Prochlorococcus marinus XMU1406: one gene and its partner. The protein of the gene in region 2 interacts with the protein of the main gene of each other region in a pairwise test. Links are inferred from orthologs where the notes say so. Each region holds a gene or a part of one and is shown on either strand. Other genes may lie near its edges.

Region 1 (7,363 bases), 280 kb from region 2 along the record:
CTCAGCAAAACCCTGTGGATCCTGAAGTTTCTCAAGGCCATGATGAATCATCAAAGCACAAAAACCTATTCTTAAAACAAAAATCGATAGTTCTCCAAGGATATTAACTTCTGACCCTGAAGATGAATTGGCAACTACAACTTCAACTTTTTGGGGCGCTTTAGTTCTATTCATACTTGCAGTTTGAACCTGATTAGCTTGTGCTTTGTCTTCCATACTTCATAAATTTTTTCATTATTCTAGTTAATAAAGTAGATCTTTTGGAATTATCTGACTTATAAATTAAAAAAACTAAGCAAATTTATAAATTAATAACAAATTCAGGAAGCAATATGAATTAACTTTTCAATAACATCTGCAACGACCTTATCAGGAGTAGATGCACCTGAGGTAATTCCAACATTAATTTTTCCACTAGGTAGAAAATTATTTTTAAGTTCTAAATCTGATCCAAGTGGTTTATGTAATATTGAGTTTTCTTCAACTGATATTCGTTCTGGAGTATCAATGTGAAAAGAAGAAATATTTTTTGTAATTGCTATTTCTTGTAAATGAGTAGTATTAGACGAATTGAAGCCTCCTATAACAACAAGAATATCGAGGTCTTCATCAACCAAGGAAAACATTGCATCTTGCCTTTCTTCAGTTGCATCGCAAATAGTATTAAAAGCTAAAAAGTGACTATTTAAGTTTTCTGGTCCAAATTTCTTTAGCATCGTTTTTTCAAAAACTTTTCCAATTTCTTCTGTCTCACTTTTCAGCATTGTTGTCTGGTTTGCAACACCAACCCTTTCTAAATCTTTATCAGGATCAAATCCATCAGAACAAGCTTTAGCAAATTTATTCATAAACTCATTTCTATTTCTTCTCCCCAGAATATATTCAGATACATATTTTGCTTCTTCCAGATCAAGTACAACTAAATATTTTCCGGCGAATGAGCTAGTAGCGAGAGTCTCTTCATGCTTAAATTTCCCATGAATAATGGATGTGAAAATATGTTTTTTATGTTTCTCGACGGTATGCCAAACTTTAGAAACCCATGGGCACGTTGTATCAATGATATGACATCCTTTCTCATGAAGGAGTTTCATTTCTTGAACAGTCGCTCCAAAAGCAGGAAGTATAACTACATCTCCATTTGAAACTAATGAAAAGTCTTTAATACCATTCTTAGCTGAAATGAATTTTACATTCATTTTTCTTAAATGATCATTAACCGAGGGGTTATGAATTATTTCGTTTGTTATCCAAATATTTTCGTTAGGGTAATGTCTTCTAGTCTCATAAGCCATTGCTACAGCTCTTTCAACTCCCCAACAGAAGCCAAAGGCTTGGGCCAACTTAATATTTAGTCTGCCCTTAGTGTAAGTAAAACCATTATCTCTTATAGAACTTATCAAATCACTTTGATAAGCTTCTTCTAACGCTTGAGCTCTTTTTGTTGGAGAATCGAAACCCCTTCTATTATATCTATCAGAATGATGCAGAGATCTTCTAAAAGCTTGAGTATCCATCTTTTTATATTACAACGTTTTAAATAATTTTTCGTAAAAAAAAGAAACCTGACATATGTCAGGTTTCTTAAATCAATTTTCAGTTAGATTATTTAGCAGATGCAAAGTCTGGATATGCTTCCATTCCATGCTCTCCAATATCTAGGCCTTGAGTCTCTTCTTCTTCAGATACGCGGATTCCTCCGAATAATCCTCCAATTATAGACCAAGTAATCCAGCAAGTAACTAGTGTCCAAATAGCATAAGCTGCGGCACCAAGGGCTTGAACTAGAAGAAGTGTAATACCTCCACCATTGAACAATCCCATACCTGCTCCGTCGCCTTGCACAGCAGTACCCCAAAGACCGATTACAACAGTACCCCATACACCACATACTCCGTGAACAGAGAATGCACCTACAGGATCATCAATCTCAGCGGCATCAAGTGCTGCAACAGAAAATACAACGATAATTCCACCAACTAGTCCTGCGAACCAGGCTCCAGCAAGAGTCATATCACCGCAACCAGCAGTGATACTAACCAAACCAGCAAGGATTCCGTTAATAATCATTGTAAGATCAGGCTTACCAGAAGTTAGTGTTGAAACAACAGTTGCTCCGATAGCACCTGCTGCTGCTGCCAAAGTAGTTGTTACAGCAACATATGGCACCCATTGGTCCATAGCAAGTTGAGAACCGGGGTTAAATCCATACCAACCTATCCATAGAACTAATGCACCCAAAGTGGCGATAGCCATATTGTGTCCAGGCATAGCCTGTGGTTTTCCATCAGAGTATTTGCCAATTCTTGGTCCAAGAAGCATAGCTCCTACAAGACCTGCCCATGCTCCAACTGAGTGAACAATTGAAGAACCAGCAAAGTCGACAAAACCTAATGCATCTAGCCAACCACCATTCCATTTCCAGCTACCAGCAATTGGATATATAAATGCAGTTAATACAATCGCAAAAACAACAAATTCTCCAAATTTAACTCTTTCAGCTACAAGTCCGGAAACGATAGTAGCAGCAGTTCCTGCGAATGCAGACTGGAATAAGAAATCAACTGTTGGGACTAATCCAGCATCAGCAACTGTTTCGGCAGTGACTGTTGGATCAAAAAATAGGCCCATAAAATATAGCCATCCACCAGCAATACTATCTCCGTACATTAGCGAGTAGCCTATTACCCAATAAGAGGTAACAGCTAAAGCAAATACGAAAAGGTTTTTAGCAAGAATGTTGACGGCGTTCTTAGAACGACACATACCTGCCTCTACCATAGCGAAGCCGGCGTTCATGAATATCACTAAAATAGTAGCGACAAATAGCCATAAGTTATTGGCAAGAAAAGCTGCATTCAACTCAGGTAGATCGCCTGCATGAGCAGAAAGATTAAAAATACCTAAACCAAACAAAGCTAAAGGAACAGTTGCAAGCCACAACATTGAGCGGTTTGAACTAAATCCTCGAATACTCCTCAAAAGGAGCATAGGCCCGTTAACAAGACTTGCATCTTGTAACTTGGACCTAGAGCGCCTTTGAGGCGTTTGCAAAGCAGTGGTCATAAAAAAAAATTAGATCTGCAAAAAAACAGTTTGTGCTGTTTCCTTTCAAATCTAAATTTATTCAAAAAACTTATCAGTGTCTAGTAGTTGTTTATACCATTTTTATACTTGCACCCTTAAAATTATTTGTTAAATTTGAAAATTTATTTTTTTAAATTTCAAAACAAGAAGATTTTTTATTTATTTCAAAGGTTTAATTCCTTTCCATGATACGTGGTCTTTATGAAATTCAAAGGAACATGGAATAGTTATCATTCCTGCACTTAAAGATTCTCTAAAAAGACTGCCATATAAGGGATCTGCATCATCTCCAGGTGCAAAGAAAGAAGCGTCTTTTCTCGTAATACAAAGTACCAAAATACTTTTACTTCCAGGAATTAATTCCTTTAATTCAATGAGGTGTTTTTGGCCTCTTTTCGTTACTGTATCTGGGAATAGAGCTACATTTTCTTTAATCCAAGTCGTGTTTTTAACCTCTAGGTAAATGTTACGTTTATCAGGATTTGAAGATTTAGGAGTTAAAAAAAAGTCAATTCTACTTTTTTTATCTTTACCATATGGAACTTCAGATTTAATGGTCTCTATTTCGCCTATTATTTCCTTTAGCAGATTTTTCTCAATAACCTTTTTGATTAACTTATTTGCAAATAGAGTATTAATACCTACCCAAACCTCGTCGTTTTTTGAATCAAAAACACATATCTGTTCCCAGGTAAAAGGTAATTTTCTTTTTGTAGAAGGGGAAACACTTATTCTTACTTTTGCTCCCTCACTCAAAAGCCCCTTCATTGGGCCTGTGTTAGCACAATGAGCAGTTACTACCTCTCCATTCTCTAATTTAATATCTGCAAGAAACCTTTTATACCTCTTTATCAAAAACCCTTCAATTAATGGGTCAAATTCAATTATCCGATCATTCATAAATATGTCGTTAGTTAAAAATCAAATATAATTGAAACTTAAACTTCTTGAAGATTTAGACAAATCCAAATGCATTCATTTTTAAAAAATAATGTTTTTTCAATTTCATTTGGCACTAGTCTAAGTAAATTAGCTGGATGTATAAGGCAAATATTTATAGCTGCTGCTTTTGGGGTTGGGGTAACATACGACGCGTTTAATTATGCATATATAATTCCTGGTTTTTTGCTAATAATAATTGGAGGAATTAATGGTCCCTTACATAACGCAGTCGTTGCAGTTTTAACTCCGCTTAACAAAAAAAATGGAGGAATTGTTTTAACTCAAGTAAGCATAAAACTTTCAATAATACTATTCATTTTAGCTATATTTATTTACTCAAATTCCAGTTTATTAATTGAATTATTAGCCCCCAATTTAAGTTCGGAAGCTAAATCTATTGCTACTTACCAATTACAAATACTTACACCTTGTATCCCTTTATCAGGCTTCATAGGTTTAAGCTTTGGCGCCTTAAATTCCCAAAAGAAATTCTTTTTATCAAGTATAAGTCCAGCAATAACAAGCGTAACTACTATTTTTTTTATTTTTTTTAGTTGGATTTTCAACCAAGAAAATACATCTTCTCATGTCTTGACTTACTCGGGATTACTAGCTTTTGCAACTTTGACAGGAACTTTAATTCAGTTTTTTGTTCAAATTTTGGAAATAAATAAAATTGGTCTCTTGAGATTAGAGTCAACCTACAATGCATTTAAAAATGAAGAGAGGAGGATTTTTAAACTAATTATTCCCGCATCTATCTCATCAGGTCTAAGTCAAATTAATGTTTTTATCGATATGTTTTTTGCTTCAAGTTTTCAAGGAGCAGCATCTGGACTAGCTTACGGAAACTTTCTTATACAAGCCCCCTTAGGCATATTATCTAACTCTTTGATTTTGCCATTACTTCCAAAATTCTCTAAATTGAGAAGTAATAAAGACGATAGAGGTCTCCAAAAAAAATTGATATCTGGGATAGAGTACTGTTTCTTGACAGCTATTTTTTTAACAGGTTTTTTCATAACATTCAATAATCAAATCGTACAATTAGTTTTTCAAAGAGGATCTTTTGATTATTCAGCGGCTCTAAAAGTAAAGAATATATTAATTGCTTATTCAGTTGGCATACCTTTTTACCTTTATAGAGATTTATTAGTAAGAACTTACTATTCGATAGAGAAAACAAACTTCCCTTTTAAGTCTTCATTTGCAGGGATAATACTTAATATTTTTTTTGATTGGTTTTTAATTGGTGCCCCAATTAAGAATTTTGGGAATCTTTCTCCATATAATTTCGGAGTTGTAGGAATAATTTTTTCTTCAGTAGTAGTCAACTTTATAGTTTGTATTTTGCTTTCTTTTAATCTGCGAAATGAAGATATCCATTTGCCTAACTTGAATTTATTGAGGAAAATCAGCCTCATGTCATTAGCTGCCTTTATATGTAGCACAGTTTGTTTTATTATTCTCAAGACTACGAATAACTCCAATTCAAATCTGGGAGAATTTTTATTATTAATGTTTGGATCTCTAATTTTTTTTGTAATTTATTTTTTACTTACAAAATTCTTGAAAGTAAATAACTTTAAAGTTTATAAAAAAAAGATTTAGTTTTCAAAAAAACTTTCCAAAATCTCCTCTAATTCTAGAATTTGTGAAGTAGTTATTAAATTAATTAGTGGAATACTGTTAACACCATCCCCTACTTTTACATTAATTGCTTTCAAACTTATATTTGCAGCATCAAATGGACCTTGATCTTTATTTCTTATACATTCAATAGCAAGATGTCTAGCTAGGCCAGCATCTCCAAGATACAAATTCCACTTTTCTATTTTTATAAAAATCTTTTCTGAAATAATATTTTCTAGATCACTTATTCGTATCTGGGAGTTCATATATAAGCTTAATTTAAGTTGATTGTTTTGAAGTATCTTTAGGTTTTTTTATAATTACGAAAAGTAAATGGGAAGCCAAAAGAACTGACCAGAAAATTGCAAAATTATTAAAAAAAGCTATTTCATATTTAATTTCTTTTAAAAGCCATGTGCCACTTACAATCGCAGTAAATATCATACAGTGAATAACAAAATTTACTATACGAGAAAAATGTTTATAGATAGGATCTTCTAAATCACCATTTCCGTACCACTTTATAGGCATATTATTAATTAGATTGTTAATAATAGATATTTTACCTGAAATCTGGTTGACTAAGAGACCCTGAAACAGAGATATTACATAATTATGCGCCTGTAGCTCAGTGGATTAGAGCACCTGACTACGGATCAGGGTGTCGGGAGTTCGAATCTCTCCAGGCGCGTTTAAAATTCTGAAATATTCTTTTTATTTTTTTCTAAAAAATATCGTCTATATTATGTTTATTACTTATCAAATTCAATGAATATCCTTCAAAACCTTAAAGAAAGTGATCCAGTAATATCAAATTTTATCAACTCTGAAAAAAATAGGCAGGAAACTCATCTTGAGTTAATCGCAAGTGAAAATTTCGCATCAATTGCCGTCATGCAAGCTCAAGGATCCGTCCTTACAAATAAATACGCCGAAGGATTACCTCAAAAAAGATATTACGGGGGATGTGAATTTGTTGATGAAATCGAGGAATTAGCTATTCAGAGAGCGAAAAAATTATTTAATGCAAATTGGGCTAATGTTCAACCCCATAGTGGAGCACAGGCAAATGCTGCTGTTTTCCTAAGTCTACTTAAACCTGGCGACACAATCATGGGGATGGATTTATCCCACGGTGGGCACTTAACTCATGGATCTCCAGTAAATATGAGTGGCAAATGGTTCAATGCAGTTCACTATGGTGTAAATAAAGAAACTAGTAAATTAAATTTTGATGAGATAAGAGAGATAGCACTTGAAACAAAACCAAAATTAATCATATGCGGATATTCTGCTTATCCAAGAACAATTGATTTTGAATCATTTAGGAAAATTGCAGATGAAGTTGGTGCATACTTAATGGCTGATATTGCACACATAGCCGGTCTTGTAGCAAGTAAACTTCACCCAAATCCTATACCTTATTGTGATGTAGTAACTACAACTACTCATAAAACATTAAGAGGGCCTAGAGGAGGACTTATCTTATGTAAAGATGCAGAATTTGGAAAGAAATTTGATAAATCTGTTTTCCCTGGAACTCAGGGTGGGCCCCTAGAACATATTATTGCCGCTAAAGCAGTTGCATTTGGAGAAGCTTTGCAGCCAGAGTTCGTTAATTATTCTCAACAAGTAATAAAAAATGCTAAAGTTCTAGCCTCAACGTTAATAAATAGAGGAATCAATATCGTGAGTGGAGGCA
Region 2 (7,457 bases):
TGAGTAATAAATTCGGACAAAGTAAAATAATTTACAATTCTTTAGTCAAGCTTAAAGAAACAAACAATTTTGATCAAATCAGAAACAGAATTTTAGATAAAGAAATTCTTGAGATGCAACATAGAGGAATCTCACTACAAAAAAATGATCAAGAAAATTTCAACAAAATTTCAGAAAAACTTGGAAAGCTATCAACAGATTTCAGCAACAATGTTCTAGATGCCACTAATAAATGGTTTTTGATACTAAATAAAAAATCTGAAGTTGAAGGTCTTCCTGAACGAGTACTTGAATTGATGGCAATTTCTGCACACAATCACTTAAAAAAAGACGAAGAAGTTGATATTAAAAATGGTCCTTGGAAATTAAGTCTAGATATACCAACCTACACTTCATTTATGACATATGCCAACGACCGTAACCTTAGAGAGAAACTTTATAAGGCTTTCGTTAGTAGAGCGTCTCAAGGAGAAAAAAATAATTCTCAAATCATCGAAGAGATATTATCTCTTAGAACTAAACAGGCTGATCTTCTCGGTTATAAAAGTTGGGCTGAATTAAGTTTGTCAACGAAAATGGCGAAAGAAATTAAAAATGTTGAAAACCTTTTAGAGGAATTGAGAGAACCAGCATTCAAAACCGCAAAAATTGAATTAGAAACGCTTGATAAGTTTTCTAAAGCCAATGGATTTCCAAAATCACAGAATATTGAGCCATGGGATATTAGTTATTGGTCAGAACTTCTTAGAAAGGAAAAGTTTAATTTGGATCAAGAGTCTTTGAGACCTTGGTTCCCACTAAATGATGTTTTGAAAGGTTTATTTAAATTAAGCGAAAAGCTTTTTGAAATTAAAGTGGTAGAGGCAACTGATGAGGCTCCTTTGTGGAATGATGATGTTTTGTTTTTTAATATCCTCAATAAAGAAAATAACAAAATAGCATCTTTTTACCTCGACCCATATTCTCGACCTGAATCAAAGAGAGGAGGAGCTTGGATGGATGAATGTTTGAATAAAAATAATATCGGTAAAAAGACTCTCCCTGTAGCCTATCTTGTTTGTAACCAGACTCCCCCATCAAAAGACAAACCAAGTTTGATGAGTTTTGAAGAAGTTCAGACACTGTTCCATGAATTTGGTCATGGTCTCCAACACATGCTTACTACTGTAAACCTTCCTCAAGCAGCTGGTATCAATAATGTTGAATGGGATGCAGTCGAACTTCCAAGTCAATTCATGGAAAACTGGTGTTTCCATAAAAACACACTTTTGAATATTGCTAAGCACTATAAAACAGGGGAAAAATTATCCGACGAAAATTTTGAAAAGCTCCTAAAGAATAGAACTTTTAATTGTGGTATGGCTACTCTTAGGCAACTACATTTCGCGCTAACAGACCTCAGATTACATAGTACTATTGATAACAACGAAGGTAAAACACCAGATGAAATAAGAAGAGAAATTGCAAAACAAACTACTGTTATTGAACCAATTCAAGAAGATCAATTTCTTTGTTGTTTTAGTCATATATTTGCAGGCGGATATTCTGCAGGATATTACTCATATAAATGGGCTGAAGTTCTAAGTGCTGATGCGTTTTCAATGTTCGAAGAAGCTGATCTAGAAAACTCTGAAGATTTAAAGTTAATAGGTAAGAAATTTAAAGATACAATACTTAGTCTGGGTGGAAGCTTACCTCCATTAGAAATATTTAAACTTTTCAGGGGGAGAGAGCCACAAACAGATTCATTAATAAGGCACTTGGGTCTATCTGGCGCTACATAATAATTTCATCGATTATTTTGTCAACCACAGATTTATTTCTTACAAGATTTCTATGTTTATATACTTTTACTGATATTTTTTTTCCAAAATTTAAATTTGTCCACCAGCCAGGGAAAACCATTAGATCCCAATAAGTAAAGAAATTTATACACTCGATGTCATCAAGAAAATAATCATTATTTGCGAGTCCTCTTAAAAACTTACTATTTATTTTCATTTCTGATATTCCTCTAAAAGGGTATTTAGGTATTAATTGAGCCATAAAAGTTCCTTTATGAGGCGAACCTATAGATATTAATCTTCTTGTTCTTTTATATCCACTAAATTTTTGAAGCCAGTACCTGCCAATTATTCCTCCCATAGAAAATCCCAAAATATCTATTTCTTTTTCTAAACCATATTTCTCTAAAATTAATCCGTTTAATTTATAAGTCAAATCCAGAATTGAAGTCATTCCATATGAATGCTTAAGAGTTGGGGCAAAATATTCAATACCAATATCATCAAGTTTTGAGGTAATAGAAGAAAAAATACTTGAAGTATTCCAAAGACCATGAATCAATATAATGGGATTTCTTTTTGCCAATACTTTAATTATTTTCAAGAATTCTTACTATTGAAACCTTTCCGTCGAAACCTGTGATTGGAGGATTACATTTTGTCAAAATAATTTTAATTTTAGAAAGCTTAAATTCCTGATCTATGATTTCTAAAATAGCGTTTGAATATTTTTCGATTGTGAAGCAATATATTTTCTTTGATTGAACTTTTAAAATTTGAACTAACTTTGAATAGTCAACTGTTTTTTTAATATCATCATTTAATGTACAATTTTCAAAATCAGTCCACAAAAATATATCTAAAATAAATAGTTGTCCTAATTCCCTTTCTTCATCAAGAACGCCAACCCTAGCCCAAAGTTTAATATTCTCAATTTTTAAAAAAGTTTCCATCTTTAAAAGTTTTAAAGATCTTTATGTGTATAGATAGCCTTTCCTGATGAAAAATCATCAACTATATTCCCATCGCCTTTAAGAAAATATTTATAAGTTACCAAACCTTCTAGACCTACAGGTCCCCTTGGTGGAAGAGTTTGAGTAGATATACCAACTTCAGCTCCGAATCCATATCTAAACCCATCTGCAAACCTAGTAGAGCAATTATGAAAAACACCTGCACTATCAACTACATTCATAAATTTATTGGCAGTATTTGAATTTTCAGTAATTATGCCATCTGTATGTTTTGAACTATATTTTTGAATATGTGCGATTGCATCCTCAAGATCATCAACAATTTTTATCGATAAAATTAAATCCAAATATTCAGTTTTCCAATCTTCTAGACTAGCCTCATACTTTAATCCTAATTCAACTGATCTCTCATCTCCAATTAATTTAACATCATTAGAATTAAACAAAGGGATGGCCCTTTCTAAAAAATCTGGTGCGATATCTTTATGGACTAATAAAGTTTCAATAGCATTACATGCTGCGGGATATTGAATTTTGCTGTCCAATGCGACTGATAAAGCCATCTCTATATTTGCCTCAATATCTATAAATAAATGACAAATTCCATCAGCATGGCCTAGCACAGGAATTCTTGTATTCTCCTGAATAAATTTAACTAATTCATTACTTCCTCTTGGAATTATTAAATTGATATATTTCTCAAGATTTAACATTGCCATGCTATCTTTTCTGCTTGTTAGTAAACATATTGCATTTTTATCAAAACCTGATTCATTTAAACCTTCTTGCAATGCTTTCACTATTGAAGTATTTGTTAAATTTGCTTCACTACCACCTTTTAGCATTACGCCATTACCTGATCTTATCGCTAATGAACTAATCTGCATCACGGCATCTGGCCTTGATTCAAAAATAACCCCTAAGACTCCAATTGGCACAGTTTTTCTTTCTAAGATCAATCCCTTTGAAAGCTCTCTTTTTATTTGAACTTGATTTACAGGATCGGCCAAGTCTCCAACTTTTCTTACTCCTTCAATTCCTATATTTAATTTTGCTTTTGATAACTTTAATCTAGAAAGTAAAGCCCTAGAAATACCTTTTTTTTCTGCACTCGAATAATCCGCATTATTAGCCTCTAATATTTCTTTAGAATTTTTTTCTAGATAATCAGCCATAATATTTAAGGCTTTGATTCGATTTTGATTTTCAGTCTGACTTATCTTTATTGATGCCAAACGAACTTTATCAGCTTTTTCTAGAAGATCATTACCTGGTTGAGGAACTTCAAAGATATTAGCCATAATATTTTTTAGTTAATTTAATAATAATTCAAATTAACGATTCTTTAAAGTAAATTTCTTTCTGAATTAATATCTAAAAAATAATTGAACTTGACTTTTCCAATCACCATTGGAATCATAAGAACCTAATAATTCTAAGTTTGGATTTGCCTGAAAAGTCAAAATTCCTAAAGGTGAAATATCATCTCTACCTGGAACGGTCTGAAAGGCAAAATTTATGGTATCAGTAATATCAAGACCTATTTCGGCTACCCAAGCTTGAGAAGAAAATTCCTCATTAGAAGAGGATTGACCATCATTTTCTATATCTAAATTTTCATTGGAAAAAATATTATTTAATGAGTCATTTTTTTCTATTAACGCTGGATATAAAGATAACTGAAATCTTTCACTAAATGCATCAGCATTATTAAGTTGAGAAATAAATGCTCTATTTATTAAATTTGCAGAGTTACCTCCAATCAAACCAATTATTTGTGATCTGTTATAACTTGGCGTGCTCCTTAATTGAATTCTTCTATTTTCATCAGCAAAAGATAATTGATCTAAAAATCCTTCATAAGATGCTTCAATTTTGATAAGCCTCGAATTGCCAATTCCAAATGATCCCAAACCACTAGAAGTGGCATTTACATTAAGATCTCCTGAGATGTTTGAATCCTGATTATTTTCACTTATAGGAATTATAGAATCTGGAACTTTACTAACCAGAGAAAAATTAATAAATGGAACAACCCCACTTCTTGATGCAAATAAAATATAATTGTCTTTATTTTTATCAAGTTTAAATGGAGTAGTATATAGATTGGCTCTACCTTTTTTAAGATAAATTAGACCTCTAGCGTTTAGATCTTTGCCTACCTTTCCGTTTATATTAAGGTCTAATTTGGTATCTAAATAAGCTTGAACTAATTCTGAATATTGAAGTTTAAAGTCCGGACCAAGTTTTAATTTAAGATTATTAAAACTCAAATTATCCAAATAATTAGGCAAAGTTTCTCCTAAAAGAACTGAATTCAAAATTGTTTCATTTGAAATTATTTCAATATTTTGATTATTATTCCAATATAGTTCTGGCCAATCTTTTTTATCCTCTTTTTTTATAGTATTATTTTCTTTTTTATTATTTTGATTAGTACTATTAAAGTTTATAAATCCATTATTAAAGGATAAAGAACCTCCTAGAACAGGCCTTTCAAAAGACCCACTTAAATCGACATCTGAATCTATTAAAAAATTAAAATTATCTTTCTTTAAAGTAAAACTATTCGTTATCAAATTAATTTCTGACTTCTCAGAATCATTCTTACTATAAAAAGGCAAAGATCCTTTTATGAAAATTTTTCCAGAATCTTCAGTCTTTGCTTGTAGATTATTGACCTCTAAAGAATCAAAATCAAAAATTATTGTGCTATTAATATCTTTTATTATATTATTTAAAAAATTAATTTCAGAATCTTTAACTACGACAAATCCATTTAATAGAGGTTTATTTAAGGTTCCTTTTAGAATTACTCTAAGATTCACATCACCTTCTTTAAAGGTAAAATACTCATCAGCAAAAATATCTATTAACTCAATAAATTTTCCATTACCAATCAATCTTAGATCTAAGTTATCAGATTTATTTATAGGTATTGAGCCTTCAATATTAATTGGGATTTCAGAATCATTTATTATAAGGGAAAAATCAATATCAAAAATAGAATTATTAAACTCAACTAGTCCTTTATCAAATATTATTATATTGTTTTTAATAAATGAATTATTGGAAAAAATTTCGCTAGAGAAAGATTTTGTATCAAGATCATAAAATAAATTCATATCCAACCCTCCAAGAAAATCTCTTTGTTTATTTAAAAAGATATTTGCTGCACTTAATGGTAATTTTTTAATTCTTAAAGAACCTTTCCCTGTTAATAATCCTCCTTCCAAATCAATAGAAAATTCCTCTTTATTATTTTTATAGTAATCTCTAGATACATCAAGAAAGGCATTTAATTTTGCATTCAATTTGTAATTGGCTGGGCTATCGCCCTGAATAGTAATTTTCCCATTGTATCTACTTCTAAATTTATTTAAATATTTTTGCAAATTAAATTTATCCTCTAGCAAATTACTATTTTCAATAAAGTTATTTATAAAATCGATCCTCTCTTTAAATGATTTATTATCTTTATTTATTTCCAAATCATCCAAAATATTCGATTTACTTACAGGGATCACTTTTTTATTATCAAAATTAAAAATATCAACAGCAGTAAGGATAGTCCAACTAGTACTTATATCCTTGAATTCTGAATTAATTAAATTATTTTTACTTGAATCATATTCGACTTCAATTATTCCTCCATCAATTGGATACAATGAAGAGTTTATATAAAAAGAATTATTTTTGACGCTGAAATCAAATAATGAATTAGCTAGATTAATATTCCCATATTTACCTAAACTCCAAGCAATTCGCCCATCAAGGTATGACTGGTCTGATGAAATCGATCCCTCACCATTAATAACTCCATCAATTCTATCGAATTGATTTTTGTTTATAGATAATTCAAGTTCATCAAGAGGAAAATTATCAGCCCGCCAATTATAACTATCATCCTGTTTGACTATTCCTATAGTTCCTTTATTTGAGTTAAAAACTCTTATAAAATTTGCATTATCTAGTTTAAGATCAGAATCAAACTTGATTGAAAGAAATGAAGGGATTGGAGTATATATATTTTTCATATTTAGCAGAAATTCATTATTTTCATTTTTAATATTTCCCTCCCATATTTCTCTAATACGGATACCTTTAAAGTGAGGATAATCAAGATTAAAGTTTATCGAAATATCAGGATCAGTAATTTTTCCTTTTAACTCTCCTTTAGCAGTAACGAAACCCCTTATATCATTTTTTCGGAAAATATTTAAATTAGATAATTGAGTTCTATTTATTTTAAAACTAGTATCTATATCACCAAAATTAATACCTCTTCTATCAAACCAATAGGGCATATTACCCGATAATTGGATGTCTGGATTGAGGCTATTAATGTATCCAATACTTCCTTTAAAATCAATATTATTGGAACTTCTATCAAATGGCACATTTAGTTTAAAATTCGAAGTCAAAGTTCCATAATTTAATTTTTCTGAATTACCAATTAAATTATTATCTTTACAAAAAAAACTAGTTGAATCTGAATTTATATTTTCTGAGAAAGCCTCCGATTTTATTTTTAAATTAGTAAAAGAAAATCTTCCTTTGCAAAATGTTTCATTTGGTAATTTATTAAATTTAAAGTTAGATTTAAAATTTCCTTTTTTAAAACTAATTTTTCTATTCCCAATAATATATTCAGAATTCTCAAGATCTAAACCTCTAGAAAACAAATCCAGTTTTAGAA

Evidence for each region.
Region 1: the proteins of HA149_RS03080 (region 2) and sfsA interact in binary tests that used the Escherichia coli proteins (3 or more experiments, as listed by UniProt). The link is inferred for Prochlorococcus marinus XMU1406 from one-to-one orthologs.

What each region holds. Positions count from the first base shown.
Region 1 is NZ_JAAORG010000001.1:253,130-260,492, reverse strand. Bases 2,118-4,848 are described here. They hold sfsA (DNA/RNA nuclease SfsA), read right to left. Parts: upstream 3,988-4,848; coding sequence 3,247-3,987; downstream 2,118-3,246. Other genes in these bases: murJ (murein biosynthesis integral membrane protein MurJ), read left to right, coding at 4,057-4,848; HA149_RS01395 (ammonium transporter), read right to left, coding at 2,118-3,066. Also shown: HA149_RS01405 (DoxX family protein), read right to left, coding at 1-216; HA149_RS01400 (4-hydroxy-3-methylbut-2-enyl diphosphate reductase), read right to left, coding at 321-1,517; more of HA149_RS01395, read right to left, coding at 1,606-2,117; more of murJ, read left to right, coding at 4,849-5,640; HA149_RS01380 (DUF3181 family protein), read right to left, coding at 5,637-5,927; HA149_RS01375 (hypothetical protein), read right to left, coding at 5,941-6,192; glyA (serine hydroxymethyltransferase), read left to right, coding at 6,430-7,363. UniProt on the Escherichia coli protein: Binds to DNA non-specifically. Could be a regulatory factor involved in maltose metabolism.
Region 2 is NZ_JAAORG010000001.1:535,607-543,063, reverse strand. What follows is about bases 1,905-4,729. They hold HA149_RS03080 (glutamate-5-semialdehyde dehydrogenase), read right to left. Parts: upstream 4,060-4,729; coding sequence 2,749-4,059; downstream 1,905-2,748. Other genes in these bases: HA149_RS03075 (translocation/assembly module TamB domain-containing protein), read right to left, coding at 4,126-4,729; HA149_RS03085 (dihydroneopterin aldolase), read right to left, coding at 2,375-2,737; HA149_RS03090 (esterase/lipase family protein), read right to left, coding at 1,905-2,370. Also shown: HA149_RS03095 (M3 family metallopeptidase), read left to right, coding at 1-1,784; more of HA149_RS03090, read right to left, coding at 1,777-1,904; more of HA149_RS03075, read right to left, coding at 4,730-7,457. UniProt on the Escherichia coli protein: Catalyzes the NADPH-dependent reduction of L-glutamate 5-phosphate into L-glutamate 5-semialdehyde and phosphate. The product spontaneously undergoes cyclization to form 1-pyrroline-5-carboxylate.